2 linked regions of the Streptomyces noursei ATCC 11455 genome follow. The protein of the gene in region 1 interacts with the protein of each later gene in a pairwise test. Links are inferred from orthologs where the notes say so. Each region holds a gene or a part of one and is shown on either strand. Other genes may lie near its edges.

The links.
Region 2: the proteins of rlmB (region 1) and SNOUR_RS22500 interact in binary tests that used the Escherichia coli proteins (3 or more experiments, as listed by UniProt). The link is inferred for Streptomyces noursei ATCC 11455 from one-to-one orthologs.

What each region holds. Positions count from the first base shown.
Region 1 is NZ_CP011533.1:4,163,410-4,177,864, reverse strand. The notes cover bases 4,883-7,823. They hold rlmB (23S rRNA (guanosine(2251)-2'-O)-methyltransferase RlmB), read left to right. Parts: upstream 4,883-5,846; coding sequence 5,847-6,800; downstream 6,801-7,823. Other genes in these bases: SNOUR_RS17360 (DoxX family membrane protein), read left to right, coding at 6,978-7,823; cysS (cysteine--tRNA ligase), read left to right, coding at 4,883-5,695. Outside these bases: two-component system response regulator PhoP, read left to right, coding at 1-100; SNOUR_RS17395 (copper chaperone PCu(A)C domain-containing protein), read right to left, coding at 180-779; SNOUR_RS17390 (CarD family transcriptional regulator), read left to right, coding at 1,531-2,013; ispD (2-C-methyl-D-erythritol 4-phosphate cytidylyltransferase), read left to right, coding at 2,371-3,117; ispF (2-C-methyl-D-erythritol 2,4-cyclodiphosphate synthase), read left to right, coding at 3,104-3,640; SNOUR_RS17375 (PPOX class F420-dependent oxidoreductase), read left to right, coding at 3,782-4,186; more of cysS, read left to right, coding at 4,301-4,882; more of SNOUR_RS17360, read left to right, coding at 7,824-8,558; SNOUR_RS17355 (nucleotidyltransferase family protein), read right to left, coding at 8,802-9,530; SNOUR_RS17350 (hypothetical protein), read right to left, coding at 9,561-9,977; SNOUR_RS17345 (ABC transporter ATP-binding protein), read right to left, coding at 10,315-11,445; SNOUR_RS17335 (aminopeptidase P family protein), read left to right, coding at 12,114-13,217; SNOUR_RS17330 (zinc-binding dehydrogenase), read right to left, coding at 13,338-14,336. UniProt on the Escherichia coli protein: Specifically methylates the ribose of guanosine 2251 in 23S rRNA.
Region 2 is NZ_CP011533.1:5,285,593-5,299,913, reverse strand. The notes cover bases 11,515-14,321. They hold SNOUR_RS22500 (bifunctional ADP-dependent NAD(P)H-hydrate dehydratase/NAD(P)H-hydrate epimerase), read right to left. Parts: upstream 13,730-14,321; coding sequence 12,299-13,729; downstream 11,515-12,298. Other genes in these bases: glmS (glutamine--fructose-6-phosphate transaminase (isomerizing)), read right to left, coding at 14,189-14,321; SNOUR_RS22495 (holo-ACP synthase), read right to left, coding at 13,816-14,184; alr (alanine racemase), read right to left, coding at 11,515-11,979. Also shown: groL (chaperonin GroEL), read right to left, coding at 1-1,230; co-chaperone GroES, read right to left, coding at 1,366-1,674; SNOUR_RS22555 (FtsW/RodA/SpoVE family cell cycle protein), read left to right, coding at 2,083-3,519; SNOUR_RS22550 (class I SAM-dependent methyltransferase), read left to right, coding at 3,583-4,779; SNOUR_RS22545 (hypothetical protein), read right to left, coding at 4,789-5,157; tRNA (adenosine(37)-N6)-threonylcarbamoyltransferase complex transferase subunit TsaD, read right to left, coding at 5,274-6,401; rimI (ribosomal protein S18-alanine N-acetyltransferase), read right to left, coding at 6,404-6,928; tRNA (adenosine(37)-N6)-threonylcarbamoyltransferase complex dimerization subunit type 1 TsaB, read right to left, coding at 6,973-7,650; SNOUR_RS22525 (hypothetical protein), read left to right, coding at 7,782-8,360; SNOUR_RS22520 (hypothetical protein), read right to left, coding at 8,394-8,684; tRNA (adenosine(37)-N6)-threonylcarbamoyltransferase complex ATPase subunit type 1 TsaE, read right to left, coding at 8,863-9,417; SNOUR_RS22510 (alpha/beta fold hydrolase), read right to left, coding at 9,488-10,795; more of alr, read right to left, coding at 10,792-11,514. UniProt on the Escherichia coli protein: Bifunctional enzyme that catalyzes the epimerization of the S- and R-forms of NAD(P)HX and the dehydration of the S-form of NAD(P)HX at the expense of ADP, which is converted to AMP.

The sequences.
Region 1 (14,455 bases):
CGTCCATGTGAAGCGGCTGCGCGCCAAGATCGAGCCCGACCCGGGCGCCCCGCGCTATCTGGTGACGGTCCGCGGCCTGGGCTACAAGTTCGAGCCGTAGGCCGCCGCCCGCGAGCGATGTGCGTGAAGGGGCGCCCCTCCCGACCGGAGGGGCGCCCCTTCACCTGTTGCTGCGGGCCTCAGTGGCCGGCGTGCGCCGACTCCGAGGGCGAGGCGGAGGTCGACGGGGAGGCCGACTCCGAGGGCTTGCCGCTCGCGGAGGTGGACGGCTGCGGCGTCACCGACGGGCCGTAGTTCTCGAAGATGTTCTTCGCCGGGACGACGAAGGCGTTCAGCGTCACCTTGCCGGTCGAGCTGAAGGTGAAGGTCAGCGGCTGGGCGTTGCCGTCCTGGACGGCCTCCCGGCCGCTCGCCAGGACGGCGCTGGGGTTGCCCTGGCCGCCGATCACGACGGAGCCGCCGGCCGGCACGTTGATCTTGGCGGACGACAGCTTGGCGGACTGGCCCGTGCCGTCGACCGAGATCCCGGTCAGCTGCTGGTCCTTGTCGCCGGAGTTGAACAGCGTCGCGGTGATCGCGGCCGGCCCCTTGGCCTTGGGGTCGGGCTGGGTGACGACGTTGGCGTTCTGGACCTTGATCGTGCCGACGCTGGTCTCGGCGTTGTCCGGCTTGACCCCCAGCGTCTGGGCGTCGTTCCCGGCGCCGCACGCGGAGAGCGTGGCGATCGAGAGCGAGAGGACGGTGGCGGCGAGGACGCCGCGTCGAAGGCTGCGGCTCACGGCGGCGGCATCTCCTTGACGAGCTACGGCGGCCGAACGTTCGTGCCCGGTCGCGGATGGACGGCTGTGGGCGGACTCGCGTACGCGTCATGGCGACGCGCACGTAAAGCCGCCCTAAGGGTTGGTCAGCGCCGCTAGGTTACCGAGCCGTCCTCGCGGTGCCGCACCCGACCCGCCTCCTGCGCGATCACGCACCCGGCGCCCGGCCCGGCCGGCCCGCGACGGGGGTGCCGGCCGGACGGTCCGAACGTCCCCCCCGGACGGGATTTCCGGAAGTCGATCTCGGGCGGATCTCGGTGGCGATCTCCGGAGAACTGGGAGGCATATTCCGGTGCGCGGCCGTTCGAGTGGCGGCCGTGGTGTTTCCCCCGGTGAAAAGCGGTATTCACAAGGAATGCACATGCCGCCCGAAATTGATCACACACCGGCGCGCGGGAGTGTTGATCAATTCCGGGAAACGCACCCGACTCGTCACCAAGCGTCCGAACGGAGTAGCGGAACTCGCTCATGCGGATCGGTGCAAATCGGGACGTACAACTCATTGATCACCGGGTTTCCGGTGTGCCGCGGGTGGCATTCCGGGCACCCGTGAAGCCCCTCCCACCTGCGAATACCTGCACCGAGTGCCCCCTCGCAGCACGTTCCGGGCGCTGTTGTCAAGCCCCGAGATATGCCCTGACCTGCGAAAACGCCATTCAGAACGGCCCGTTCCCGTGTTAGCATGGATAGCCACGGAAGGGGTACCTGTCACATGACGTTCAAGGTTGGCGACACCGTGGTCTATCCCCATCACGGGGCCGCGCTGATCGAGGCCATCGAAACTCGCCAGATCAAAGGCGTGGACAAGACCTACTTGGTGCTGAAGGTCGCGCAGGGCGACTTGACTGTTCGTGTGCCAGCGGACAACGCGGAGTTCGTCGGCGTACGCGACGTGGTCGGTCAGGACGGGCTGGACCGGGTCTTCGAGGTGCTGCGTGCACCGTATGCGGAAGAGCCGACGAACTGGTCCCGTCGCTACAAGGCAAATCTTGAGAAGCTCGCTTCCGGCGACGTGATCAAGGTCGCCGAGGTCGTTCGCGACCTGTGGCGGCGCGAGCGTGAGCGCGGACTTTCCGCCGGTGAGAAGAGGATGCTCGCCAAGGCCCGCCAGATCCTGGTGAGCGAGCTGGCCCTCGCGGAGAACACCAACGAAGACAAGGCCGAGGCCCTGCTGGACGAGGTCCTCGCGTCCTGACGACGCGCAGCACGCTGACTGCGACACAGCGGTGTGACGACGCAGCAGCAACGTAGCAATGCCGCGGTGCCCGAGTGACGACCGTCTTCCGGAAACGGAGGGTCTGTTGCCGGGCGCTGCGGCATATCTGCGGGCGGTGCGTGGGAAGGCCGGAGGTCGAGCCGGCGGCGGCTTCCTCGGTGAAGCCCGCCGGGCCCCATGGTGGCGTGCCGGGCTCGGGCTGATGCCCCGACCGATGTCACGGAAGGGTTCCGGTCAAGGCGTAACGCCCGGCACTCCCAGGCCATACCCACCTCGCCCGAGGAAACAAACCTGTCTGCCCCAATTCCGGGCCGAGCCCGGACTCCGGAGCCATCGATGTCAGATCCTTCCCGCCCGGTCCGTACCGCGGCGGTCATCCCCGCAGCCGGCCTCGGCGTCCGGCTCGGTCCCGGCGCCCCCAAGGCCCTGCGCACCCTCGGCGGCACCCCGATGCTGGTCCACGCGGTCCGCGCGATGGCCGCCTCGCGCGCCGTCACGCACATCGTCGTGGTCGCCCCGCAGGACGACCCCGAAGAGGTCCGCCGCCTGCTCGACGCCCATCCGCTCGCCGACCGCACCGGGCTGACCGTGGTCCCCGGCGGGACCACCCGCCAGGAATCCGTCCGGCGCGGGCTGGCCGCGCTGCCGGACGGCATCGACGTGGTGCTGGTCCACGACGCGGCCCGCCCGCTGGTGCCGGTCGAGACGGTGGACGCGGTGATCGCGGCGGTCCGCGACGGCGCCCCGGCCGTCGTCCCCGCGCTGCCGCTGGCCGACACCGTCAAGCAGGTCGAACCGCGCCCCCAGGGCACCCCGGAGCCGGTGGTCGGCACCCCGGAGCGGTCGCTGCTGCGCGCCGTGCAGACCCCGCAGGGCTTCGACCTGCCGACGCTGCTGGCGGCGCACGAGGTCGTCGTGGAGGGCGAGGGCGCCACCGACGACGCCGGGCTGGTGGAGCGGCTCGGGAAGCCGGTGGTGCTCGTCCCGGGCCACGAGGAAGCGTTCAAGGTGACCCGGCCGCTGGACCTCGTCCTGGCCGAGGCCGTACTCGCCCGCAGGAGGGCCACCGATGGCTATGTCTGATCCGTCCGGGACCGTTCCCGCGCCGCCCGCGGTGCCCGGCATCCCGCTCGTCGGGGTCGGCACCGACGTGCACGCCTTCGAACGGGGGCGCGAGCTGTGGTGCGCCGGACTGCTCTGGGGCGCCGCGGAGAGCGACGGCTACGGCCTGGCCGGGCACAGCGACGGCGACGTGGCCGCGCACGCCGCGTGCGACGCGCTGTTCTCCGCGGCCGGCGTCGGCGACCTCGGCGCGCACTTCGGCACCTCCCGCCCGGAGTGGTCCGGTGCCTCCGGGGTGACGCTGCTGGCCGAGGCGGCACGGATCGTCCGGGCCGAGGGTTTCGCCATCGGCAATGTCGCGGTGCAGGTCATCGGCGTCCGCCCGAAGATCGGCAAGCGCCGGGACGAGGCGCAGCGGGCGCTGTCCGCGGCGGTCGGGGCGCCGGTCTCGGTCTCCGGCACCACGACCGACGGGCTGGGGCTGACCGGTCGCGCCGAGGGGCTAGCCGCGATCGCGACCGCCCTGGTGGTGCGCACCGGCTGAGGCCGCCGGCGGGCCGGGACGAGGTTCCGCCGATCGGCCGTACCGCTCGGGAATGCCCGGCGCAGCAAAGGGCGTTGAGGAAGAATCCGGGTAGTCGTGTCCATCGGAAGTCCTCGGTTCGGCCCGCGGGAAGGATCCTTCGTGACTGCAACGCTCTCCGACGCGCTCAAGGAGCTGCTCGACTCTCCCGTCTTCGTGACGGTGGGGACGATCCAGCCGGACGGCAGCCCCCAGCTCTCCCCGGTCTGGGTCAAGCGGGACGGCGACGACCTGCTGATCTCGACGACCGTCGGCCGGCGCAAGGAGCGGAACATCCGCCGCGACCCGCGGGTCTCGGTCGTCCTCCAGCCCTTCGACGCGCCGTACGGCTACGCCGAGATCCGCGGCACCGCCAGCCTCAGCACCGAGGGCGGGCAGGAGCTGATCGACGAGCTGTCGAGGAAGTACACCGGCAAGCCGTACGCGGAGTTCAACCCGGCCTCGGCCGACGACGACCAGCGCGTCGTGGTCCGGATCACCCCGCGCAAGGTGGTCGGCCGGATCTGAGCCGCCCGCGAAGGCGCGTCCGCAAGTACGGGCGAATCGGACGGCTGTGACGCTTCGGTGTCCCCGTGTCCAAGAGGGCACGGGGCACTGCCGCGTTCCGACTACCCTGGTCCCGTGACGATTCGCCTGTACGACACCAGCGCCCGGCAGATTCGCGATTTCACCCCGCTCCGGCCGGGCTGTGTCTCGATCTACCTCTGTGGCGCGACCGTGCAGGCCGCGCCGCATATCGGACACATCCGCTCCGGACTCAACTTCGACATCATGCGCCGCTGGTTCGCCCACCGCGGCTACGACGTGACGTTCGTCCGCAACGTCACGGACATCGACGACAAGATCATCCAGAAGTCGGTCGAGCAGGGCCGCCCGTGGTGGTCGATCGGCTACGAGAACGAGGTCGCCTTCAACACGGCCTACGATGCCCTCGGCTGCCTGCGCCCCACCTACGAGCCGCGCGCCACCGGCCACATCCCCGAGATGATCGAGATGATGCGCGGCCTGATCGAGCGCGGCCACGCCTACGCCGCCGACGGCAACGTCTACTTCGACGTGAAGTCCTTCCCGGAGTATCTCCAGCTCTCCAACCAGGAGTTGGCCAACCTCCTCCAGCCGTCCGGCGAGGGCGAGACCGGCAAGCGGGACCCGCGCGACTTCGCCATGTGGAAGGCGGCCAAGGAGGGCGAGCCCAGCTGGGAGACCCCCTGGGGCCGCGGCCGGCCGGGCTGGCACCTGGAGTGCTCGGCGATGGCCCACAAGTACCTGGGCACGGTCTTCGACATCCACGGCGGCGGCGTCGACCTGGTCTTCCCGCACCACGAGAACGAGATCGCGCAGGCCAAGGCGTACGGGGACGACTTCGCCCGGTACTGGTCGCACAACGCCTGGGTGACCATGAGCGGCGAGAAGATGTCCAAGTCGCTGGGCAACTCCGTGCTGGTCTCGGAGATGGTCAAGCGCTGGCGGCCGATCGTGCTGCGCTACTACCTCGGCACCCCGCACTACCGCTCGATGATCGAGTACAGCGAGGAGGCGCTGCGCGAGGCCGAGTCGGCGTTCGCCCGGATCGAGGGCTTCGTCCAGCGGGTCGTCGAGAAGGTCGGCGTCGTCGAGCCCGCGGCCGAGGTGCCGCCGGCGTTCGCCGAGGCGATGGACGACGACCTGGGCGTCCCGCAGGCGCTGGCGATCGTGCACACCACCGTCCGGCAGGGCAATTCCGCGCTGACCGCCGACGACAAGGAGTCCGCGGTGGCCCGGCTGGCCGAGCTGCGCGCCATGCTCGGGGTGCTCGGCCTGGACCCGCTCGACGAGCGCTGGTCGAGCGGCGGCGCGGACCGCGGCGAGGACCTGCACGGGGTCGTGGACTCCCTCGTCCGCCTCGTCCTGGAGCAGCGGCAGAGCGCCCGCACCCGCAAGGACTACGCCACCGCCGACGCCATCCGCGACCAGCTCCAGCAGTCCGGTCTGACCATCGAGGACACCCCCTCCGGCCCGCGCTGGTCGCTGTCCTGAGCCCGTCCCCGGGGGTTCCCCGGGGACCGGCCGTACCCCCGGCCACCAGCCGGATTCGCCCTTCCCGGTGGCCACGGGCGACACTCAATCCATACGTACGTACCCACTCCACGTCGCGAGACGTCGAGAGCAGTGAAGAAACAGGTGACCCATGGCCGGCAACAGCCAGCGCAGGAACCGCCGCACGTCGAACAAGAAGGGCGCTCAGGTCGGCAGTGGCGGTAAGCGGCGCCGGTCCCTGGAGGGCAAGGGCCCGACCCCGCCCGCGTCCGCCCGCAAGGGGCACGTGAAGAACCGCGTCGCCAACGCCCAGGCGAAGCAGGCCGCGAACCGCCGGCCGGCGCCGCGGCGCGGCGGCGCCAAGGGCACCGCGGAGCTGGTCGTGGGCCGCAACCCGGTCGTCGAGGCGCTGCGCGAGGGCGTCCCCGCGACCACCCTGTACGTGCAGCAGTTCATCGACAACGACGAGCGGGTGCGCGAGGCGCTCCAGCTCGCCACCGAGCTCGGGCTGAACCTCCTGGAGGCGCCGCGCGCCGAGCTGGACCGGATGACGAACGGCCTGAACCACCAGGGCCTGGTCGCCCAGATCCCGCCGTACGACTACGCGCACCCCGAGGACCTCTCCGCCGCCGCCCTCGACGCCGGCGAGGACCCGCTGATCGTCGCGCTGGACGGCGTGACCGACCCGCGCAACCTCGGCGCCGTCGTCCGCTCCGTCTCCGCCTTCGGCGGCCACGGCGTGGTCGTGCCGGAGCGCCGCGCCGCCGGGATGACGGCCGGCGCCTGGAAGACCTCCGCGGGCACCGCGGCCCGTACGCCGGTCGCCCGCGCCACCAACCTCACCCGGGCCCTGGAGTCGTACCAGAAGGCCGGGCTGACGGTGGTCGGCCTGGCCGCGGACGGCGATGTGGAGCTGCAGGACCTGGAGGTCCTGGACGGCCCGGTCGTCATCGTCGTCGGCAGCGAGGGCAAGGGCCTGTCGCGGCTGGTCGGCGAGACCTGCGACCTGCGCGTGCGGATCCCGATGCCGGGTGGCGCGGAGTCGCTGAACGCCGGTGTCGCCGCCGGTGTGGTCCTGTGGGAGGCGGCCCGCCGCCGCGGCTGAGGCGGCCGCCGCCGGGTGCTTCCGGCGGTGCCCCGGGCCGGGCGGGCCGCACCGCCGCCCGGTCCGGGGCACAGCATGACGCTCCGTACGCCTCTGCCGTATCACGTGATCTTTTGACGGGTCTCGGACAGATCGGGCCGGTCAAGGCAGTGTCTTAACCGCGGGTCACTCGGTTAGATGAGCGTGGACACCAGAACACCCCGCACGCCTACGGGGGGACGCTCGTCGTCGACCTTCGACGACGAGCCGGTCCTGAGCTCGGTCAAGGTGCCGTGCGATCCCGCGCAGGTCATCGTCAACCACGCCAGCTTCCGCGTGCAGCTCGCCGCTCCCGTGGTCGCCGGCCGCCTGGCAGAGACCACGCGCGTCCCCGCCCTCCGGGGATCGCCGCCCAGACGCCGCACGCCCGTGGTCTGGAGCGGTCGCACCGAGCCGGGCGGTACCGCCGGCGCCACCACCCAGCTCCTGCACGCGGTGCGCGACGCCAGCGTCGGCCTGGACCGCGGACCGGCCGAGGACGTCGGCACGACCCAGGTCCTGCCCCGGGTCAGGCTCGGTGGCTCCCCCGCCTCCACCGTCGTCGGCCCGCGCGGCCCCGCCGACGGCGAGGACACCCTGCCGCGCGGCACCCGCGCCGTCGCCGCCCGGTTGCCCGGCCAGCGGTACGACGACGAGGACGGCCGCGACGACGAGCGCTTCGAGACGCGCGACAGCTACGACACCGGGGTCCGGCGGCGCGGCGGCGACAGCGTCCGGCACGCCTACTACCCCGGCCGCCGGATGAACCTCGGCGTGGTGCTGCTCCCGCTGCGGATCTTCCTCGGGCTGATCTCCGTCTACGCCGGCATGGGCAAGCTCTGCGACCCCGTCTACTTCGACGGCGGCCAGCGCGGCTCGATGGTCACCTGGCTGCTCTCCCTCCACCCCTGGGAACTGGCCGTGCCGCTGCGGGACTTCGCGGTCGCGCACCCCGTCGGCGCCGGGCTGACGGTGGCCTTCCTCCAGGTCGTGGTGGGCGTGCTGACCATCTGCGGACTGTGGCAGCGGGTCGCCGCCTCGTTCGGCGCGCTGCTCTCCGCGGCGCTGCTGATGACCGTCAGCTGGCGCACCCTGCCCGCCTACGACGCCCCCGACATCATCTACCTCGCCGCCTGGAGCCCGCTGATCATCGCCGGCGCCCCCGTCTACTCCATGGACGCCCGGCTGGCCGGTGAGGCATGGCGGCGGCTGGGCCCGCGCGTCGAGGTCGGTGCGCTGCGCCGCCGGGTGCTGCGCCGCGGCGCCGTGATGACCGCGGTGGTGGCCGGGCTGACCCTGCTCATCGGTTCCCTGCTGGGCGGCGCCGTACGGACCGCGCGGGTGCCGACCGTGCCGCGGCCCGGCGAGCCCGCCATCAACAACCTCCCCGGCTCGCCCCTGCCCCGCCCCGGCCACCACGCCGCCCGCCCCGGCCACCACATCCCCGGCCACCCCGGCGCGCCCTCCACGAGCGCCTCCCACAAGGCCCACAAGCCGGGCACGCCGTCGGCCTCGGCCCCCGGCAGTCCGTCGGCGGGCGGTCACACGGGCAGCTCGGCCCGCCGGCCCGGCGCGACCAGCAGCGCCCCGCAGCTGTCCGGCCCGAGCCGCACCCCCGGCCGCACCCAGTCGCCGACCGGCTCGGGCGGCACCGGCGGGGGCACGAGCGGCAGCTCCAGCAGCGGCGCCCCCGGAAGCGACTCCGGCCGCGGCAGCACCCTCGGCGGCCTGCTGGGCTGACCCACCCGGGCCCACGCCGCCCCGCTCCCCCACACCGCCCGCCTCACCGGTCCCCGATCGCTCCGCCCCCTTCACGGCCTCAGGCCGGGGCGAGCGGTCGGGGACCAGTGATGCGGGCCGCTTCTCGTCGCGGCAGGGGGCGGGGAGCGCGTCGTGGGCGGGGGCTCGGCGAGTTCGACGCGCCGCCGGCATCCGAAGCACCCCCGAAGCATCCGAAGGCCCGCCGCCGCCGTCGACGGCGGCTCAGCGGCCGTGTGCGGCCATTTCCTCGGCGGCCTCGGTGAGGTCCTTGGCGGTGTCGATGGCGCGCCAGTAGGCGCCCTGGGGCAGCGGATAGCCGGCCAGCCGGCGTTCCCTGGCGAGGCGCGGGAAGGTGGTGCGCTCGTGGTCGCCCCGGGCGGGCAGCAGCTCGGCGAAGGTCGCGGCGAAGACGTAGACGCCCGCATTGATCAGATACGGGGAGGGCGGGGCCTCGATGAAATCCACGACGTGCCCGAAGGCGTCGGTCTCGACGGCGCCCCAGGGGATGCGCGGGCGGGCGAGTGCCAGAGTGGCCGCGGCGTCGCGCTCGTCGTGGAAGGCGGCCATCTCGCGCAGCGGGAAACGGGTCCAGATGTCGCCGTTGGTGGCGTACCAGGGCTCGTCCGGGCGGGGCAGGGAGCCGGCGGCGTACTTCAGGCCGCCGCCGCGACCCAGCGGCTCGGTCTCGACAACAGTCGTGACGCACAAGGGGAGTTGGGCCTGGTCCAGCCAGTCCTGGAGGACCTCGGCGAGGTGCCCGCAGGAGATGACGACGTCGGTGACGCCCTCTTCGGCGAGCCAGTTCAGCTGATGGCCGATGATCGGGGTTCCGGTACCGGGAATCTCGACCATCGGCTTGGGGCGGTCGTCGGTATACGGGCGAAGACGGGAGCCCTGGCCGCCGGCCAGGACCACGGCCTGCGTGGGGTGGGAATGCGGGGCACCTGTCATGTTTCGCACCCTATGCGGTGCGAGCGGCGGTCACTGGGCGGCGGCCACACCGGAGGCGAAGGAGGTGTCGCAGACCGGCCGGGAGAACGCCTGGGCGCGGTGTGCGGCACCGTACTTGGCGACCGCGGCACGGCCGAGGGCACGGGCGATGGAGGCGCAGTGCTTGGCCAGCGAGGGCCGGGCGGTGGTGGCCTCCTGGAGGTGCGTCAGGGCGACGCCGGGGTCCTTCTCCTGGAGTTCGACGAGGAGACGGTCCCGGAGCACGTCCTGGGCGGCGCGGGGGCCGGCCTTGGTGGAGACCTTGCCGGAGGACGCGGCGAGCACCTGCGACTCGGTGGTCTTCGATGCCCACGGGACGCGGGTGACCGCGAGGGTCCCGGAGAGCACGAGGACGACGGGCAGGACGAGGGCGAGAGTTCGGCCGATACGGCGGGCTGCGGAGTTCACGGTCGTGATGGTAGCGAGGGGTGATGATTTGGCGACATTTGGTCACCTTATCGGGGGACGGAATGGCTCGTCGGTGCGGTTGTTGGGTTGACGGATTGATGCGAAAAGCCGCTTCCGGGCGGGCTTCGCGGGGTGCGGCGAGGGCGCCCGTCGTCCCGTTCCCGGGCTTGGGAGCGCTGGTCCGCCGCGGCCCGGACGCGCCGCGGCGGCGGTGCGGGGACGCGCAGTACCCCACACCGCCGCCGCGGTAAACCAGATGGGTCGGGGGCGGGCGGATCAGGCCGGAGCGGGCCGGAGAAGCACCCCCGCCGCCCGGCTCCGCCCGTCCGCCGGCCGGTCAGTCGGTGAGCCGCTTGCCCGTCGAGGTGGAGAAGACGTGCGTCTCGCCCGGCTGCGGCACGACGTGCAACTGGGTCCCCTTGGCCGGTACCTGGCGGCCGTTGACCCTGACGACCAGGTCCTTGACCGCCCCGCCGACCTCGGCCGTCCCGTAGACGTAGCCGTCGGCGCCCAACTCCTCGACGACGTTGACCGTCACCGCCAGGCCGGCCGGGGAGTCCGTGGCCTCCTTGGACAGCGACTTGGTGGCCGCGCCGTTCTGCTCGACGATGTCGAAGTGTTCCGGCCGGATGCCGACCGTCACCGTGCGCTCGCCCTCGGCGCCGGCGAGCGCCTCCCGACCGACCGGCACCACGCTGTTGCCGAACTTCACCCCGCCGTCGGTGATCGGCACCTCGATGAGGTTCATGGCGGGCGAGCCGATGAAGCCCGCGACGAAGAGGTTGGCCGGGCGGTCGTACATGTTGCGCGGCGAGTCGACCTGCTGGAGCAGCCCGTCCTTGAGGACCGCGACCCGGTCGCCCATGGTCATGGCCTCGACCTGGTCGTGGGTGACGTAGACGGTGGTGATGCCCAGGCGGCGCTGGAGCCCGGCGATCTGCGTACGGGTCTGCACCCGCAGCTTGGCGTCCAGGTTGGACAGCGGCTCGTCCATGAGGAACACCTGGGGCTCGCGGACGATGGCGCGGCCCATCGCGACCCGCTGGCGCTGGCCGCCCGAGAGCGCCTTCGGCTTGCGCCCCAGGTACTCCGTCAGGTCCAGGATCTTCGCCGCGTCCTCGACCTTCTGCCGGATCTCGGCCTTCGGCACGCCGGCGATCTTGAGCGCGAAGCCCATGTTGTCGGCGACCGTCATGTGCGGGTAGAGCGCGTAGTTCTGGAACACCATGGCGATGTCCCGGTCCTTGGGCGGCAGGTGGGTGACGTCCCGGTCGCCGATGCGGATCGCGCCCCCGTCGACGTCCTCCAGTCCCGCGAGCATCCGCAACGAGGTGGACTTGCCGCATCCGGAGGGCCCGACGAGCACGAGGAACTCGCCGTCCTCGATGGTGATGTCGAGCTTGTCGACGGCGGGCTTGTCGGAGCCCGGGTAGATCCGGGTTGCCTGGTCGTAGGTGACCGTTGCCATGGTGTGTCCCTTCACCGGCAGGAACGTGCCGGACGATCCGAGTAAAGGAGAGCGCGCCCCATGGAGGAGTGCGCGCGGCCCACCCCCGGGGCCCACCACACGAAGTGGTGTAGTCCACAGCGGCAAGCCGCTGGTGACGCTACCTGCGCCGGGGCCGGGTGTCAGTAGGTCCGCGGTCACGAAATCGCCGGGCGACGCCCGGGCGGGCCGGAGCGAGGTGGGCGGCGCGAACGGTGTCCGGGTGACGCCTGAACCAGGCGTCCCCGAATAAGGCAACCGGCACCGGGTGCGCCTAGGTACACTTCTTCCGGTACGCCTCCTTAGCTCAGCTGGTCAGAGCGCCGCTCTTGTAAAGCGAAGGTCGTCGGTTCGAATCCGACAGGGGGCTCTGGGAAGCCCAGGTCACAGCTATGTTGACCTGGGCTTTTTGTTGTCCGGTGGGGTGGGTGTCCCGGGGGGGGGGGAAGTCGGGGCGGGCGGGCGCCAGTTGTTTCTGGCGACGCGGAGGCCGGGGCCGCGAGAGCGGACGGCATGACCTCCTGGCCCGGACCGGGGTGTCGACCCGATCCGAGGCGTCGGCCCGGACCGGCCTGTTGATCTGTTGACCTTGTCGAGATCGCCGGGGCCGACGGGCAGGGCGGCGTAGATTTCGCGGCATGGTGACTTCGATGACGCGGGACGCGTACGAGCAGCGGATGGCGCGGGCCGGGCAGGCCGCGGCGGCGGCCGGGCTGGCCGGGGTGATCGTGACGCCGGGACCGGACCTGGTGTGGCTGTGCGGGTACCGGCCGACGGCCGTGACCGAGCGGCTGACGGCGTTGGTGATCGAGCCGGGGCGGGCCGGGCGGCTGCTGGTACCCGTACTGGAGCGGCCGGACGCGGAGCGCGCCGCGGGGGCCGGGGCGCTGGAGGTGGCGGGGTGGTCCGACGGGGCGGACCCCTACGCCGAGCTGGCCAAGTGGCTGGCGCCGCAGGGGCGTTACGGGGTGTCGGACGGGATGTGGGCGCTGCATCTGCTCGGGTTGCAGCGCACGGTCCCCGGGGGCGGCTACGCGGCGCTGACGGAGGCGCTGCCGATGCTGCGGGCCGTGAAGGACGCGTACGAGGTGGAGCGGCTGGCGGCGGCGGGGGCGGCCGCGGACGCGACGTACCAGGACATCCTGGGGGTGCGGTTCGCCGGGCGGCGGGAGCGCGACGTGGCGGCGGATCTGGCGCGGCTGCTGACCGAGCACGGGCACAGCCAGGTGGACTTCACGGTCGTCGGGTCGGGGCCCAACGGGGCCAATCCGCACCATGAGGCGGGGGAGCGGGTCATCGAGGACGGCGACATGGTCGTGCTCGACTTCGGCGGGTTGAAGGACGGCTACGGGTCGGACACCACGCGGACCGTGCACGTCGGGGAGCCGAGCGCCGAGGAGCGGACGGTGCACGAGATCGTGCGGGAGGCCCAGCAGGCGGCGTTCGAGGCGGTGCGGCCGGGTGTCGCGTGCCAGGAGATCGACCGGGTGGCCCGGCGGGTGATCAAGGCGGCGGGCTACGGCGAGTACTTCATCCATCGGACCGGGCACGGCATCGGGGTCACCACCCATGAGCCGCCCTACATGGTGGAGGGCGAGCATCTGCCGCTGGTACCGGGGATGTGCTTCTCCATCGAGCCGGGGATCTACTTGCCGGGGCGGTTCGGGGTGCGGATCGAGGACATCGTGGCGTGTACGGAGACCGGCGGGCGGCGGCTGAACGTGACGGGGAGGGAGTTGGCGGTGGTGAGCTAGGCCGCTTCTGACGGATCTCCGCGGCGTCCTGGGCCGCCGCGCGGGGCGGGGTGGGGCCCGCGCTGGTGGCGGGCCGTGGCACCTCGACGGCGGCCGGGCCGGGGCCGGTGCGCGGCCGGCCTACGGCACCAGGACGACCTTGCCCATCGTGCCGCGGGACTCCAGGGCGCGGTGCGCGGCCGCGGCCTCGGAGAGGGGGAAGCGGTGGACGGTGGGGACGAGCCGGCCGGCGGCGGCTTCGGCCAGGGCGGCGGTCTCCAGGGTGCGGATCGGGTTGATGCCGCCCACCCGGGCCAGCATCGGGGGGCCGAGGACGGTTTCGGAGGTGATGCCGCGTTCGGCGCGTTCGGCGTCCGTGAGGTGCAGCGGCCCGCCGGAGGACCAGCCGAAGACCAGGTGGCGACCGCCGCGGGCGAGGAGGTCCACGGCGGCGCGGCCCGCGGCGCCGCCCACCGAGTCGAAGACGAGGGTGGCCCCGGTGGCGCCGCGCTCGTCGAGGAAGCGGCGGGTGCGGGTCGGCCAGTCGGCCTCGGTGTAGTCGAGGGCGAGGTCGGCGCCCAGGTCGCGGACGTGGGCCACCTTGGCGGGGCCGCCGGCCAGGCCGATGACGGTCGCGCCGACGTTCCTGGCGTACTGGACGAGCAGCGAGCCGATGCCGCCGGCGGCCGCCGGGACGATCGCGATGTCGTCGGGGGTGAGGGCGGCGAAGAGCAGGATGCCCATGGTGGTGCGGCCGGTGCCGATCATGGCGACGGCCTGGGCCGGATCCAGCCCCTCGGGGATGGCGTGCAGCCGGTCGGTGCCGGTCACGGCCAGTTCGGCGTAGCCGCCCGGGACCATGCCGAGGTGGGCGACGACGGGTCGGCCGAGCCAGCCGGGATCGGTGCCCTCGCCGATGGCGTCGACGGTGCCGGCCACCTCCCGGCCGGGCACGGTCGGCAGGTCGGGCAGCGGCGCGGGGCCGCCTTCCAGGCCCTCGCGCAGGGCGGTGTCCAGGAGGTGGACGCCCGCCGCGGCCACCGCGATACGGACCTCGCCCGGCCCCGGGGCGGGGTCGTCGAGGGTCTCGTGGACGAGGTTTTCCGCGGGGCCGAAGGTGTGCAGCCGTATTGCGCGCATGGCGGAGTCGTTTCCTTTGGAGGAGGGCGGTGGGGCGGGCACCGGTGAAGGACGACCGCCCCGCCGCGGGGGATGATCGACTGCCGCCACTCTGGTACCTCAAGCTGAGTTGAGGTCAA
Region 2 (14,321 bases), 1.1 Mb from region 1 along the record:
GCCCTCCTCGACCGCGGCGCGGGTCGCGGAGATGGCGTCCTCCAGACGGTGCTTCTTCTCCTTGAGCTCGACCTCGGTGGCCGCGCCGACGCGGATCACGCAGACGCCGCCGGCGAGCTTGGCGAGGCGCTCCTGGAGCTTCTCGCGGTCCCAGTCGGAGTCGGTGGTCTCGATCTCGGCCTTGATCTGGGCGACGCGGCCCGCGACGTCAGCGGAGTTGCCGCCGCCGTCGACGAGGGTGGTGTCGTCCTTGGTGATGGTCACACGGCGGGCGGTGCCCAGCACGTCCAGGCCGACCTGGTCGAGCTTGAGGCCGACCTCCTCGGCGACGACGGTGCCGCCGGTGAGGGTGGCCATGTCGCCGAGCATCGCCTTGCGGCGGTCGCCGAAGCCGGGGGCCTTGACGGCCACCGCGTTGAAGGTGCCGCGGATCTTGTTGACGACGAGGGTGGACAGGGCCTCGCCCTCGACGTCCTCGGCGATGATCAGCAGCGGCTTGGAGGCGTTCGCCTGGATGATCTTCTCAAGCAGCGGCAGAAGGTCCTGGATGGAGGAGATCTTGCCCTGGTGGATCAGGATGTAGGGGTCGTCGAGGACGGCCTCCATGCGCTCCTGGTCGGTGACCATGTACGGCGACAGGTAGCCCTTGTCGAAGGCCATGCCCTCGGTGAAGTCCAGCTCCAGACCGAAGGTGTTGGACTCCTCGACGGTGATCACACCGTCCTTGCCGACCTTGTCCATGGCCTCGGCGATCAGCTCGCCGACCTGCGGGTCCTGGGCGGACAGCGCGGCGACGGCGGCGATGTCGGACTTGTCGTCGATCGGGCGGGCGGTCGCCAGCAGCTCGTCGGAGACGGCCTTGACGGCGGCGTCGATGCCCTTCTTCAGGGCGGCCGGGGAGGCGCCGGCGGCGACGTTGCGCAGGCCCTCGCGGACGAGCGCCTGGGCCAGCACGGTGGCGGTGGTGGTGCCGTCACCCGCGATGTCGTTGGTCTTGGTCGCCACCTCCTTGACGAGCTGGGCGCCCAGGTTCTCGTACGGGTCCTCGACCTCGACCTCGCGGGCGATGGTGACACCGTCGTTGGTGATGGTCGGGGCACCGAACTTCTTGTCGATGACGACGTTGCGGCCCTTGGGGCCGATGGTGACCTTGACGGTGTCGGCCAGCTTGTTGACGCCGCGCTCAAGGGCGCGACGGGCGTCCTCGTCGAACTTCAGGATCTTCGCCATGGCTGCTTCAAGTCCTCTCGTTGCGATCGTCGGCCTCGCCGCCGTGACCGCTCTCGCTCAAACGAACTGCGCCCCTGCCCCGGGTCGATGAGAACGCGGGAACCAGGGGCGCAGATCAGGGCAAATCTGGGTGACTTACTTCTCGACGATCGCGAGCACATCGCGAGCCGAGAGGACGAGGTACTCCTCGCCGCTGTACTTCACCTCGGTGCCGCCGTACTTGCTGTAGAGCACGACGTCGCCGACCTTGACGTCGAGCTCGACGCGCTTGCCGTCCTCGAAGCGACCCGGACCGATCGCCAGGACGACGCCCTCCTGGGGCTTCTCCTTCGCGGTGTCCGGAATGACCAGGCCGGAGGCCGTGGTCTGCTCGGCGTCGAGCGGCTGGACCACGATGCGGTCCTCAAGCGGCTTGATGGCAACCTTGGAACTGGCGGTCGTCACGATCCGACCTCCCCCTTCGGAGATCTCACGGGGTTAACTGTCTGAGGTGGCGACCAGGTGGATCCGTCGTCGCGGGTGCCGGACCTGCCCGTCGCTGTGTTGGCACTCCCCGAGGGAGAGTGCCAACGCTGAGACTATGACGCGGTTAGCACTCGGTCAAGCGGAGTGCCAGCGCGCCGTATACGCGTACCGTGTCTGCTGCCGGTGGCCGGGGGTGGAGTCGGACACACCTGCCGGCCGACGGCAACCGCGCCCGCGACCGGCCCGTCTTGCCCCTGGGACCGCTGGCCACCGGGCCACGACCCGGCCGCCCCGCGGCCCTGACCCATCGATCGCGGAGGAACAGTGCGCGGACTGACCAGCGCTTCCCGGAATCCCGGGGGACCGGAGAGCGACGCCGAGCGCACCATGACGTTCGCCGCGCTGGCCCACGCGCCGAACCGTCGGCGCACCGAAGCCTGGCTGCTCGGGTTCGTCGTCTTCATCACCGTCTTCGGCTACGCCTACACCGAGCTGTCGATGAAGGGGCAGCTCCCCGGCGGGCTGGCCGGCTTCGCGGTGAGCGTCTTCTTCATCGCGCTGGTGCCGCACCTGGTCGTCCGCCGGTTCGCGCCGCGCGCCGATCCGCTGATCCTGCCGGTGGCGACACTGCTGACCGGGATCGGGCTGGTGCTGCTGCACCGGCTGGACATCACCTACGCGGAGAAGCCCCGGCTGCACATCGCCCAGGCCGCGACCGGGCAGTTGGTGTGGACGGTCATCGGGGTGGCGGTCTGCATCGCGATCCTGATGGTGCTGCGCGACCACCGGCTGCTCCAGCGCTACATCTACCTGACGATGGCGGTCGCGCTGGTCATGCTGATGGCGCCGGCGTTCTTCGGCGCGGACAAGTTCGGCGCCAAGCGCTGGATCATGCTCGGGCCGCTGTCGCTCCAGCCCGGCGAGTTCGTGAAGATCATGATCGTGGTGTTCTTCGCGGGCTACCTCACGGTCAACCGCGATGCGCTGGCGCTGTCCGGGCGCCGGGTGATGGGCATGCAGCTCCCGCCGGGGCGACAGCTCGGGCCGATCGCCACGATCTGGGTGATCAGCCTGCTGGTGCTGGTCTTCGAGCGCGACCTGGGCACCTCGCTGATCTTCTTCGGCGTCTTCGTGATCATGCTCTACATGGCCACCGAGCGCACCAGCTGGGTGGTCTGCGGCCTGCTCATGGCCGTGGTCGGCGCCGGCGTCGTCGGCTCGACCGAACCACACGTCAAGGGCCGTGTGATGGCCTGGCTGCACCCGATGGACATCTTCCTGCCGGAGAACAAGCGGCCGCCGGGCCTGATCTCCGACCAGGCGGCACAGGCGCTGTTCAGCTTCGGCAGCGGCGGGATAGGCGGCTCCGGGCTCGGCCAGGGCCACCCCGAGCTGATCGGATTCGCCGGCAACAGCGACTTCATCCTCACCACCGTCGGCGAGGAACTGGGACTGGCCGGCGTGATGGCCGTCCTGCTGCTGTACGCACTGCTGGCCCAGCGCGGGATGCGGGTGGGGCTGACCGCCCGCGACCCGTTCGGCAAACTGCTGGCGGTCGGGCTCTCCGGCGCGCTGCTGCTCCAGGTCTTCGTCGTCACCGGCGGCGTCACCGGCCTGATCCCGCTGACCGGCAAGGCGCTGCCGTTCCTCGCGGCGGGCGGCTCGTCGATGGTCGCGAACTGGGTGATGGTGGCGGTGCTGCTGCGGGTCAGCGACAGCGCCCAGCGGCGCCGGGAGCCGGTCCGCCCGTCCCCGGAGCGGCCGGACGCGGACGCGACCCAGCGGGTGCCGCGGATCAGCGGGCCGCCCGCGCCCGGGGCCTGACGGCGCCGCTCCGCCGACCGGCCCGCGGGACCGTCCGCGGGCCGGCCCACCGGCTGGCCCACAATGGTGCGGGTGACCGACCTCGACACCTTCTCCGCGCTGCTCGCCCCCGAGGGCCAGGAACTGCTGGCCCTCCTACGGGACCACGACCCGGCGGACGAGCTGGCGACCGCCACCCGGCTCCGCCGCGACCATCCCGCACCGCTGGTCTCCGCCGCCCTCGGGCAGGCCCGGCTGCGACAGCGGGCCGCCGCGAAGTTCGGCGCGGACGCCGCGCGGATGTACTTCACCCCCAACGGCGTCGAGCAGTCCACCCGCACCTCGGTCGCCGCCCACCGCGCCGCCCGGCTCGCCGCGGCCGGCGTGCGGACCCTGGCCGACCTGTGCTGCGGGATCGGCGGCGACGCGCTCGCGCTGGCCCGGGCCGGGATCCGGGTGCTGGCCGTGGACCGCGACCCGCTGGCCTGCGCGGCGGCCCGGGCCAACGCCGAGGCGCTGGGGCTGGCGGACCTCATCGAGGTGCGGTGCGCGGACGTCACCGAGGTCGACACCGCCGGGTACGACGCGGTGTTCGTGGATCCGGCGCGGCGCAAGGGGGTGCGCGGTGGCCGAATTTTTGATCCGGAGGCGTACGCGCCGCCGCTGTCCTGGGCGGTCGGGGCGGCCCGTTCGGCGCCGTGCGCGGCGTTGAAGATCGCGCCCGGGGTGCCGCACGAGGCGCTGCCCGAGGACGCCGAGACGGAGTGGATCTCCGACGCGGGGGACGTGAAGGAGGCCGTGCTGTGGTTCGGCACCGGCCGGGGCGGCGCCCACCGGGCCACCCTGCTGCCGGCCGGCGACTCCCTGGTCGGCGCCGGCCTCCCGGACCCCGAGCCGGGGCCGGTGGGCGACTGGCTCTACGAGCCCGACGGCGCGGTGATCCGCGCCCATCTGGTCGCCGACGTCGCGGAGCAGGTCGGCGGGCGGCTGATCGACCCGACCATCGCGTATGTGACGGCGGACCGGCTGACGCCGACGCCGTACGCCACCGCCTACGCGATCACCGATGTGCTGCCCTTCAACGTCAAGAAGCTGAAGGCGCTGCTGCGGGAGCGCGAGGTGGGCGTCGCGGTGATCAAGAAGCGCGGGTCCGCGGTGGAGCCCGAGGAACTGCGCCGCAAGCTCAAGCTCGCCGGGCCGCACACCTGCACGGTCTTCCTCACCCGGGTCGCGGGGGCGCCCACGATGCTGCTGGGCCACCCCGCGGTGCAGGGCGCCTGACGCCGAGCGCTAGCCCAGGTCGGTCAGATCCTCGGCGTAGACCTGGGAGAGCGGCTGCGGGCCCACGTACTGCTGGCAGGCGCACGGCCGGGCCTCGTAGCGGGCGGGCCGCTGGTCCGCGTCCCAGGCGACGGCGGTCCGCACCAGCTCATGACACTTGCCCTGTTTGTCATGCTTGGCGAGGTGGTGCTCGCAGCCGCAGACGGGGGTCGGCGGCCGGTCCGCCGCCTCCAGGGCCAGGCGCTCCTCGCGGCGGGCCTCGATGAGGGCGAGCTTGCGCTTGTGGCGCGTCTTGAGCGCCTTGCGGACCGTGCCGCGCACCGCGGTGCCGGCGTAGATGGCCGGCCCGGCCAGGAAGAAGAGATACCACCAGTCCATCGCGCGTCCCCCGTCGTCCCCCGTGTGCGAACGGGGCGGTCGACCCGCGCCCCGGCCACCAGGATAGAGCGTCGCGCGACGCCTCCCACCAGCCGGAACGCCTACGGCCGGAACGCCTACGAGTAGAGGTTGTCCTTGCTCAACTCGTGGAAGTGGTCGTGGTCGTGCGCGTGCCCGTGGGTGTGGGCGTGCGGGTCCGGGACGTGGGTCTCGGTGACCGGCAGCGAGGAGTCCGCGGAGAGGTCCCAGGCGGACGCCGGGCGGTTGCGGGCCACCATCTCGGCGCCCAGCGCCGCCACCATCGCCCCGTTGTCGGTGCACAGCTTGGGGCGCGGCACCCGCAGCCGGATGCCGGCGTCCTCGCAGCGGCGCTCGGCCATCGCCCGCAGCCGGGAGTTGGCCGCCACCCCGCCGCCGATCATCAGGTGGTCCACGCCGTTGTCCTTGCAGGCCCGGACGGCCTTGCGGGTCAGGACGTCGACGACCGCCTCCTGGAAGGACGCCGAGACGTCCGCGACCGGCACCTCCTCGCCGGCCGCCCGCTTGGCCTCGATCCAGCGGGCCACCGCGGTCTTCAGGCCGGAGAAGGAGAAGTCGTAGAGGGGATCGCGGGGGCCGGTCAGCCCGCGCGGGAAGCGGATCGCTTCCGGGTCGCCCTCGCGGGCCATCCGGTCGATGACCGGGCCGCCGGGGAAGCCGAGGTGGAGTACCCGCGCCACCTTGTCGAACGCCTCGCCGGCGGCGTCGTCGATGGTCGCGCCGAGCGGGCGGACGTCGGAGGTGATGTCCGGGGCCAGCAGCAGCGACGAGTGGCCGCCGCTGACCAGCAGCGCCATCGTCGGCTCCGGCAGCGGACCGTGCTCCAGCTGGTCCACGCAGATGTGCGAGGCGAGGTGGTTGACGCCGTAGAGCGGCTTGCCGAGGGCGTAGGCGTACGCCTTGGCGGCCGAGACGCCCACCAGCAGGGCGCCCGCCAGGCCGGGGCCCGCGGTGACCGCGATGCCGTCCAGGTCGGAGGCGGCGACCCCGGCGTCCTTCAGCGCGCGCTGGATGGTGGGGACCATCGCCTCCAGATGGGCGCGGGAGGCCACCTCGGGCACCACTCCGCCGAAGCGGGCGTGCTCGTCGACGCTGGAGGCGACCGCGTCGGCCAGGAGGGTGTGGCCGCGGACGACGCCGACACCGGTCTCGTCGCAGGAGGTCTCGATACCGAGGACGAGCGGTCCACCGCGGGAGTCAGCCATGTTCACGTTCCTTGTACGGAGGGTGCTTCGGAGGAGGTCTGGGAGGGGCGGCGCATCACCAGTGCGTCGACGTTGCCGGGCTGGTAGTAGCCGCGGCGGAAGCCGATCGGCTCGAAGCCGAAGCGCTCGTAGAGGCGCTGCGCGCGGGTGTTGTCGACCCGCACCTCCAACAGCACCTCCTGGCATTCGAAGTCGGTCGCGGTGGCGAGCAGCGCGGACAGCAGCCGGGTGCCGAGGCCGCTGCCCCACTGGTCGCGGGCGGTGGCGATGGTCTGCACGTCGCCGGTGCCGTCGATCGCGGCCAGCCCGCCGTAGCCGACGATCCGGCCGGCCCGCCCGTCGTCCGTCGAACGCCCCTCATCGGCACCGCCGCGCGGCACCTCCAACTCGGCGACGAGGTAGCGGCGGGTGGCCAGCGGGCCGCGGGCGTGCGCGAGTTCGGACCAGAACATCCCCGGCGACCAGGCGTCCTCGGGGAAGAGGTCACGCTCCAGCTCCAGCACGGGGTCCAGGTCCCACCAGCGCATCTCCCGCAGCACGACGGACGGCCCGGTCGCCTCGGGTCGGCCGCTCACTGGGGAGTGACCACCTTGTAGTTGGCCGGTACCTGGGCGTCGGGGCGGCGCAGGTACAGCGGTCGCGGCGGCAGCAGCTCCTCGCCGGCGGCCAGCTTCCGCGCGGCGAGCTCGGCCAGCGCGGCGGCGGACTGGTGCTCGGGCCCGTCCCGCCGGACGCCGGTGAAGACGGTGTCGTAGAGCAGCGCGCCGGCGCCCACGGCGGGGACCCCGGCGACCTCGTCGGCGATCTCGGCGGGGCGGTCCACGGCCGGCTCGGTCAGCCGGTCCGGGGGGAGGTCGGGCGACGGGCGGGCCGCGTAGCGCGCCCAGTAGACCTCCTTGCGGCGGGCGTCGGTGGCCACGACGAAGGGTTCGGTCAGACCGGAGGCGTGGGCGATGCCGTCCAGCGAGCACAGGCCGTGGACCGGGACGTCCAGCGCCGCCCCGAAGGTGGTGGCCGTCACCAGCCCCACCCGCAGCCCGGTGTACGGGCCGGGTCCGACGCCGACCACGATGTCGGTGACCTCGGCGAGCTTGCGCCCGGCCTCGGCCAGCACCCGGTCGACGGCGGGCAGCAGCAGTTCGCCGTGCCGGCGCGCGTCCACGTCCCCGGCGGCGGCGAGGGTGCGGGAGCCGTCGTGGAGCGCGACGGTGACGGCGGGGGTGGCGGTGTCAAGAGCTAGCAGCAGCACGCCTTCAAGACTACGGCGCGGCCGGCGGTGCCCGGCGCGGTGCTACCGTCGATCCGCAGCCAGCCCGGTCAGCACGACAGCCAGCAGCCTCCCGCCCCCGGGCGAGGAGCGTACGGAAAGGTGGCACCGCGGTGCCCGCTAAGAGCAGCACGATCGTCACCGGTCTCACCGCGGCCGCCCTGGTCGCGATCGGCGTGCTGGGCTACCAGGCGTCCGCCTCCGCCGCCGATCCGCTCGCCCCGGTCCGGGGCGACGCCCGGGCGGCCGACAAGAAGCCGGACGCCCGCGACCAGCACGACAAGAAGGACAAGCCGCCGGCCCCGGTGCCGGTCCCGGCGCAGTCCGGCGCCGGCAAGCGCGTGGTCTACGCGCTGGACGCCAAGCGGGTCTGGCTGGTGGGCGCGAACGGCACGGCGCAGCGGACGTTCACGGTGACGCCGAGCACGGTGCACCCGGCGCCGGGGACGTACCCGGTCAGCTCGCGGTCGGTGAGCGTGACCGGCTCGGACGGGGTGGCGATCGAGCACGTGGTGCGGTTCGCCGGCGTCGACGGGGTGGCCATCGGCTTCAGCGCGGCGGTCGACGGCTCCACGCCCACGCCGAGCGGGGCGAGCGGGAAGAAGACCGGCGGCATCCGGGAGTCGCGCGAGGACGGCGCGGCACTGTGGGACTTCGCGGTGCGCGGTGTGAAGGTCGTCGTCGTCCCCTGAGCCCGCCGGGCCCGGCCGCTTCGCCCCTGTGGGTTACGCGGCGTCGCGCCCCGGAGTGGACGCCCGCCCCTCGGGCCCATCGCCGCCCGCCCCGCCCGTTCGCCCGGCTTCGGTGTCCTCGGTCCGCTCCTGCGCGCCGTTGCGCTGCTGTGCGCGGGGTTCCGCCGCGGTGTCCGGCGGTGTGGAGACGGCGCTGGCCGCGGCGCAGGCCGCGAGGAGTTCGTTCATCGTCGGCGGCGCCTTCCGCGCGTCCTGTTCGGCGCGCCCGGCCGCCGCGACGGGGGTGGCCCCGCGCCGTTCGGTCGTGGGCTGGTGGGGGGACATGGACGCCTCCCGGGCTCCTGGGGCAAGCGACAGGGGTTAGGGTCTACTTAGGTACACCTAACCAGGGCTCTCCCACCCATGTGACCACGCCTGACACCGCCGACGCAACATCTTGCCGACGGCTTGTCGGAAACTACCGCCCCACACCGCCCGATAGGGGCCCTTTTGCGCCCTTTCGTCAGCAGATCTCCAGGTCCGGAAGCCCGGCGTCCGCCCAGCGCCCACCGATCCCGGTGACCGTCACCTCGCGGACGTCGTCCACGTCCTCCTCCGGGTGCCCGTCCACGCCACCCGGCTCCGACAGGAGGTCCGCGCCGTCCCCTCCCACGGCCCGGCCGATGACGACGTGCAGCCGGTCCTCCGCCAGCTCCTCGACCTTGCCGTCGCCCCACTCGACGACCACCACCGACTCCGGCAGCGAGACGTCGAGGTCCAGGTCCTCCATCTCGTCCAGGCCGCCGTCGAGGCGGTACGCGTCGACGTGCACCAGCGCCGGGCCACCGGTCAGCGACGGGTGCACCCGGGCGATGACGAAGGTCGGCGAGGTCACGGCGCCCCGCACGCCCAGGGCCTCGCCCAGACCGCGGGTCAGCGTGGTCTTCCCCGCACCCAGCTCACCGCTGAGCAGCACCAGGTCGCCGGGGCGCAGCAGCGGCGCCAACCGGCGGCCCAACTCCTGCATCTGATCGGGGGACTTGACGGTTACGCGGGCAGTCGCGCCAGTGGTGCTCATGCCGCAAATGGTACGGCCCGGACGGGGCGGCGGTCCCGCACCGAGCCCGGGACCGCCGCCCGGGGCCGGCTCAGGCCCGCGCGGTGCGCGACCGGCGGGCCGCCGCGCCCGCCCGTTCCACCAGCGCCACCAGGTGGTCGTTGACCAGCTCGGGCCGCTCCAGCATCACCAGGTGCCCGGCGTCCGGCACGCACACCAGCTCGGCGTCCGGCAGCACCTCGGCGATGGTCCGGCTGTGCTCGGCCGGGGTGATCAGGTCCTCCTCGCCGGCGAGCACCAGCGCGGGCACCGCGTCGTACGCCACCAGCGCCTCGGTCTTGTCATGGACCGCGAACGCCGGGAAGAACTCGGCGACCACATCGATCGGGGTCGCCTCGATCAGCCGCTCCCCGAACCGCGCGATCGCCGGATCCACGTCATCGGACCCGAACGAATAGCGCTTGATCAGCCCCGCGAACAGATCGGCGGTGGCCCGCCGCCCGCGCTCGACGATCTCGCTCTGCCGGCCCAGCGCCTTGAGCACCCCCGGCGCCAGCCAGTGGAACGCCTTGGAGCCCATCGACGGCAGCCCGAACCCGACCTCGCTCAGCCGGCCCGCGGACGTCCCGATCAGCGCCACGCCGACCACCCGCTCCGCGACGTACTCGGGGAACTGGTCGGCCAGCGCCATCACCGTCATCCCGCCCATGGAGTGCCCGACCAGCACGATCGGCCCCTCGGGCACCGCGGCGTCCAGCACCGCCTTCAGGTCCCGGCCCAGCAGGTCGATGGTGACCGGCTCGGTCCCGTCGACCTGTCCGTGGCCGCGGGCCGAGCGGCCGTGGCTGCGCTGGTCCCAGTGGACGGTACGGAGCGCGCCGCGCAGCGCGGCCCGCTGGAAGTGCCAGGAGTCCTGGCTGAGGCAGTAGCCGTGGCTGAAGACGACCGTGGGCGCCGGGGAGCGCCGCCCCAGGGCCGCCGTGAGCCGCTTGTGCAGCCCGCTCCGGGCGTCCTGGGCGGCCCGCGCCTCCTTGCCCACGCGGCCGCCCGCGGTGCCGTTCACGGCCGTCCTGCCGCCCTTGGTCCGCTTGGCGGCCGGGCCGTCCACCACCTCGTCGACCTCGTAGTACAGCTCGGTCCCGTCCTCGGCGATCGCCGCACCCGGGGTGCCGCGCAGCGTGCCGTACGGGCCGGCCGCGTCCAGCGCCAGCCGGGCCCGGCGGCGCATCCCGCGGCCGACCGTCAGACGCTCTATGGCCACCCCGGCCGCCGCGCCCGCCGCGACCACGCCGATCGCCAGGCCCGCGACGCCCGCGTGGCGGCCCGCCCGGGCCCAGTTCCCGGCCGCCTCCGCGGCCGTCTCCACGGCCTGCGCGGCGGCCTCCGTGCCGTCGGTCATGCCACACCCCCCGTCAGCGCCGTGTCCTCCGTGGGCCGGTCCGGCACCTCGCTGTCCACATAGACGCGCGGCACCCGCTTCCCGATCCGGGTGACGATCTCGTACCCGATCGTCCCGGCCGCCCGCGCCCAGTCCTCCGCGCTCGGCTCGCCCTGGTCGCCGGGCCCGAACAGCACCGCGGGCTCGCCGGCCTCGGCGTGGTCCCCGCCCAGATCGACGACGAACTGGTCCATCGCGACCCGCCCCGCGACCGTCCGCCACTTCCCGGCGACCAACACCGGCCCCGTCCCCGAGGCGTGCCGCGGGATGCCGTCGGCGTACCCCAGCGGGACCAGCGCCAGGGTCGTCTCCCCCGGCGTCGTGTAGTGGTGCCCGTACGACACCCCGTGCCCGCCCGGCACCCGCTTGACCGACGCCAGCGACGCCTCCAGCGTCATCGCCTGCCGCAGCCCGAAGTCCTCCGGCGTCCCCACCTCGGGGCTGGGCGACACGCCGTAGATCCCGATCCCCGTCCGCACCAGGTCGAAGTGGGCCTCGGGGAGGGTGAGCAGCGCCGGGGTGTTGGCGATGTGCCGCACCTCCGGACGCAGCCCGGCCGCCTCGGCGACCGCCAGCGCCCGGCGGAACTCCGCCAGCTGGGCGGCGATCGACGGGTGCCCGGGCTCGTCGGCACAGGCGAAGTGCGACCAGACACCGGTGACCGCGAGCACGCCCTCCGCCTCGGCGGCGCGGGCGGCGGCGGTCAGCTCCGTCCAGTCCGCCGGCTGGCAGCCGTTGCGCCCCAGACCGGTGTCGATCTTGAGCTGGACGCGGGCGACCCGGCCGCGGTCGCGGGCCGCGGCCACCACCTCCCGCAGCGCCCACATACCGCTCACCGAGACATCGACGTCCTGCTCGATCGCCTGGCCCCAGGGCCCGCCCGGCGTCCACAGCCAACACAGCAGACGGCCGGTGTCCCCGGCCGCACGCAGCGCCAACGCCTCCTCGGGGAGCGCCACGCCCAGCCAGGGCGCACCGGCCTCGCGAGCGGCGCGGGCACAGCGGATCGCGCCGTGTCCGTAGGCGTCGGACTTGACGACGGCCATCAGCTGCGCACGGGGGGCGAGGCTCCGCAGTGCATGGACGTTCGACCGCACGGCGGCGAGGTCAATGACGGCACGGGCTCGCTTCGCTGTCTCGTTCATCTCCCTCAGTGTCGCAGGCGAGGCGCCGCGCCGGCCGCCTTCCCACGTTGTGGTGAGGGTGGGGTTCGCATTCCACCGGACACCGACGCCCCGGCGTGCGCGCCGCCGCGACCGCCCCCACCTGCGCCGTCGACGGGCATCCGCCGACGGGGCCGAGCCGGACACAGGCACGCGTGACACCCGCCCCCGGCGGGGCGGCAGACGGACCACCAGCCCCCACGAGGATCGGGTAAAAGTGTGGAACCTTCACAAATCGCCAACCCTGCCACGGCGGCGCGGGCGATCCGTGTCCGTCCGGGTCCGGCGGCGTCAACGGCCGCTACGACACCACGTTCTCCCAGGCCGCCCCCAACGCCCCGGCCACCTCCGACGCCACGATCGGCTCGCCCCGCGGCCCCGCCGCGTGCCGGCCCGCGAGCCCGTGGAGGTAGGCGCCCACCGAGCCCGCGTCCCGCGGCGCGAGGCCCGCGGCCAGCAGCGCCCCGGTGAGGCCGGAGAGCACGTCCCCGCTGCCGGCCGTCGCCAACCACCCCGTCCCGGTGGGGTTGACCCGCACCGGAACCCCGGCGTCCGGATCCGCCACCAACGTCGTCGAGCCCTTCAGCAGCACCGTCGCCCCGTACCGCCCCGCCAACTCCCGCACGGCGTCCAGCCGCGCCGCCTCGACCTCCTCGCGCCCGCGCCCCAGCAGCGCCGCCGCCTCCCCCGCGTGCGGCGTCAGCAGGGTCCCGGCCGCCCGCCGCCGCACCCGATCGGGCGTCAGGAAGCGGAGCCCGTCCGCGTCCACCAGCACCGGGACGTCCGCCGACAGCACGTCCTCCAGCCCCTCCGACTCGTCACCGAGACCGGGCCCGATGACCCACGACTGGACCCGGCCCGCCTTCCCCGGCGGCCCGGTGTGCACCAGGGTCTCCGGGAACCGCGCCAGCACCGCCTCGACCGCCGGCCCCACGTACCGCACCGCCCCGGCGCCGCCCCGCAGCGCGCCGGCCACCGCCAGCACCGCCGCCCCCGGATAGCGCGCCGACCCAGCGACCACCCCGACCACCCCGCGCCGGTACTTGTCGCTCTCGGCGGCCGGCCGCGGCAGCAGCTCCGCCACGTCCGCGTGCTGCAGCGCCTCCGCGTCGGCGGTGGCCGGCGGGCGCAGGCCGATGTCCACCAGGCGGAGCGCGCCGGCCCGTTCGCGCGCCGGGTCGATCAGCAGGCCCGGCTTGTACGCGCCGAACGTGACGGTCGCGTCCGCCCGTACGGCGTCACCGGCCACCTCGCCGGTGTCGGCGTCCACCCCGCTCGGCAGATCGACGGCCACCACGATCGCCGCCTCCCGCGCCGCGCCGGCGAGCCGGGCGGCCTCCGGGCGCAGCCCGCCCCGGCCGCCGATGCCGACGATGCCGTCCACCACCAGGTCGGCCCGCCCGATGTCGCGGAGCGGATCGGCCGAGACCCGGCCACCGGCCGCGCGCAGGGCCGCCAGACCGCCGGCGTGGGCCCGTTCGGGCGAGAGCAGCACGGCGACCACCCCGGCGCCGCGGCGGGCCAGCCGGGCACCGGCGTGGAGCGCGTCCCCGCCGTTGTCGCCGCTGCCCACCAGCAGCACCACCCGGGAGCCGTACACCCGGCCCAGCAACTCGGCGCAGGCGACGGCGAGTCCGGCCGCCGCCCGCTGCATCAGGGCCCCCTCGGGCAAACGGGCCATCAGTTCCTGCTCGGCGGCCCGCACGGTCTGAACGCTGTAGGCAGTCCTCATGCGGCCAGTGTCACACCGGGACGGGGCGGCGGGGCGGCGGCGCGGAGCGGCCCGCCTCCGGAGGAGACGGGCCGGGGCGCCCCGCCCTACCCCTCGGCGATCACCACCGCCGAGGCGACGCCCGCGTCATGACTGAGCGACACATGCCAGTTCTGCACGCCGAGTTCCGCGGCGCGGGCGGCGACCGTGCCGCGCACCCGCAGCCGCGGCTGGCCGCTGTCCTCGACGTACACCTCGGCGTCCGTCCAGTGCAGGCCGCCCGGCGCGCCCAGCGCCTTGGCCACCGCCTCCTTGGCGGCGAACCGGGCGGCCAGGGAGGCGATGCCCCGCCGCTCGCCGCTCGGCAGCGTCAACTCCGTCTCGATGAACAGCCGGTGCGCCAGCTCCGGCGTCCGCCGCAGCGCCGCCTCGAACCGGTCGATCTCCGCGACGTCGATCCCGACCCCGATGATCACCCGATCACTCCACCGTGACGGACTTGGCGAGGTTGCGCGGCTGGTCGACCTCGTTGCCGCGGGCGGTGGCCAGCTCGCACGCGAACACCTGGAGCGGCACCGAGGACACCAGCGGTTGCAGCAGCACCGGCGTCCGC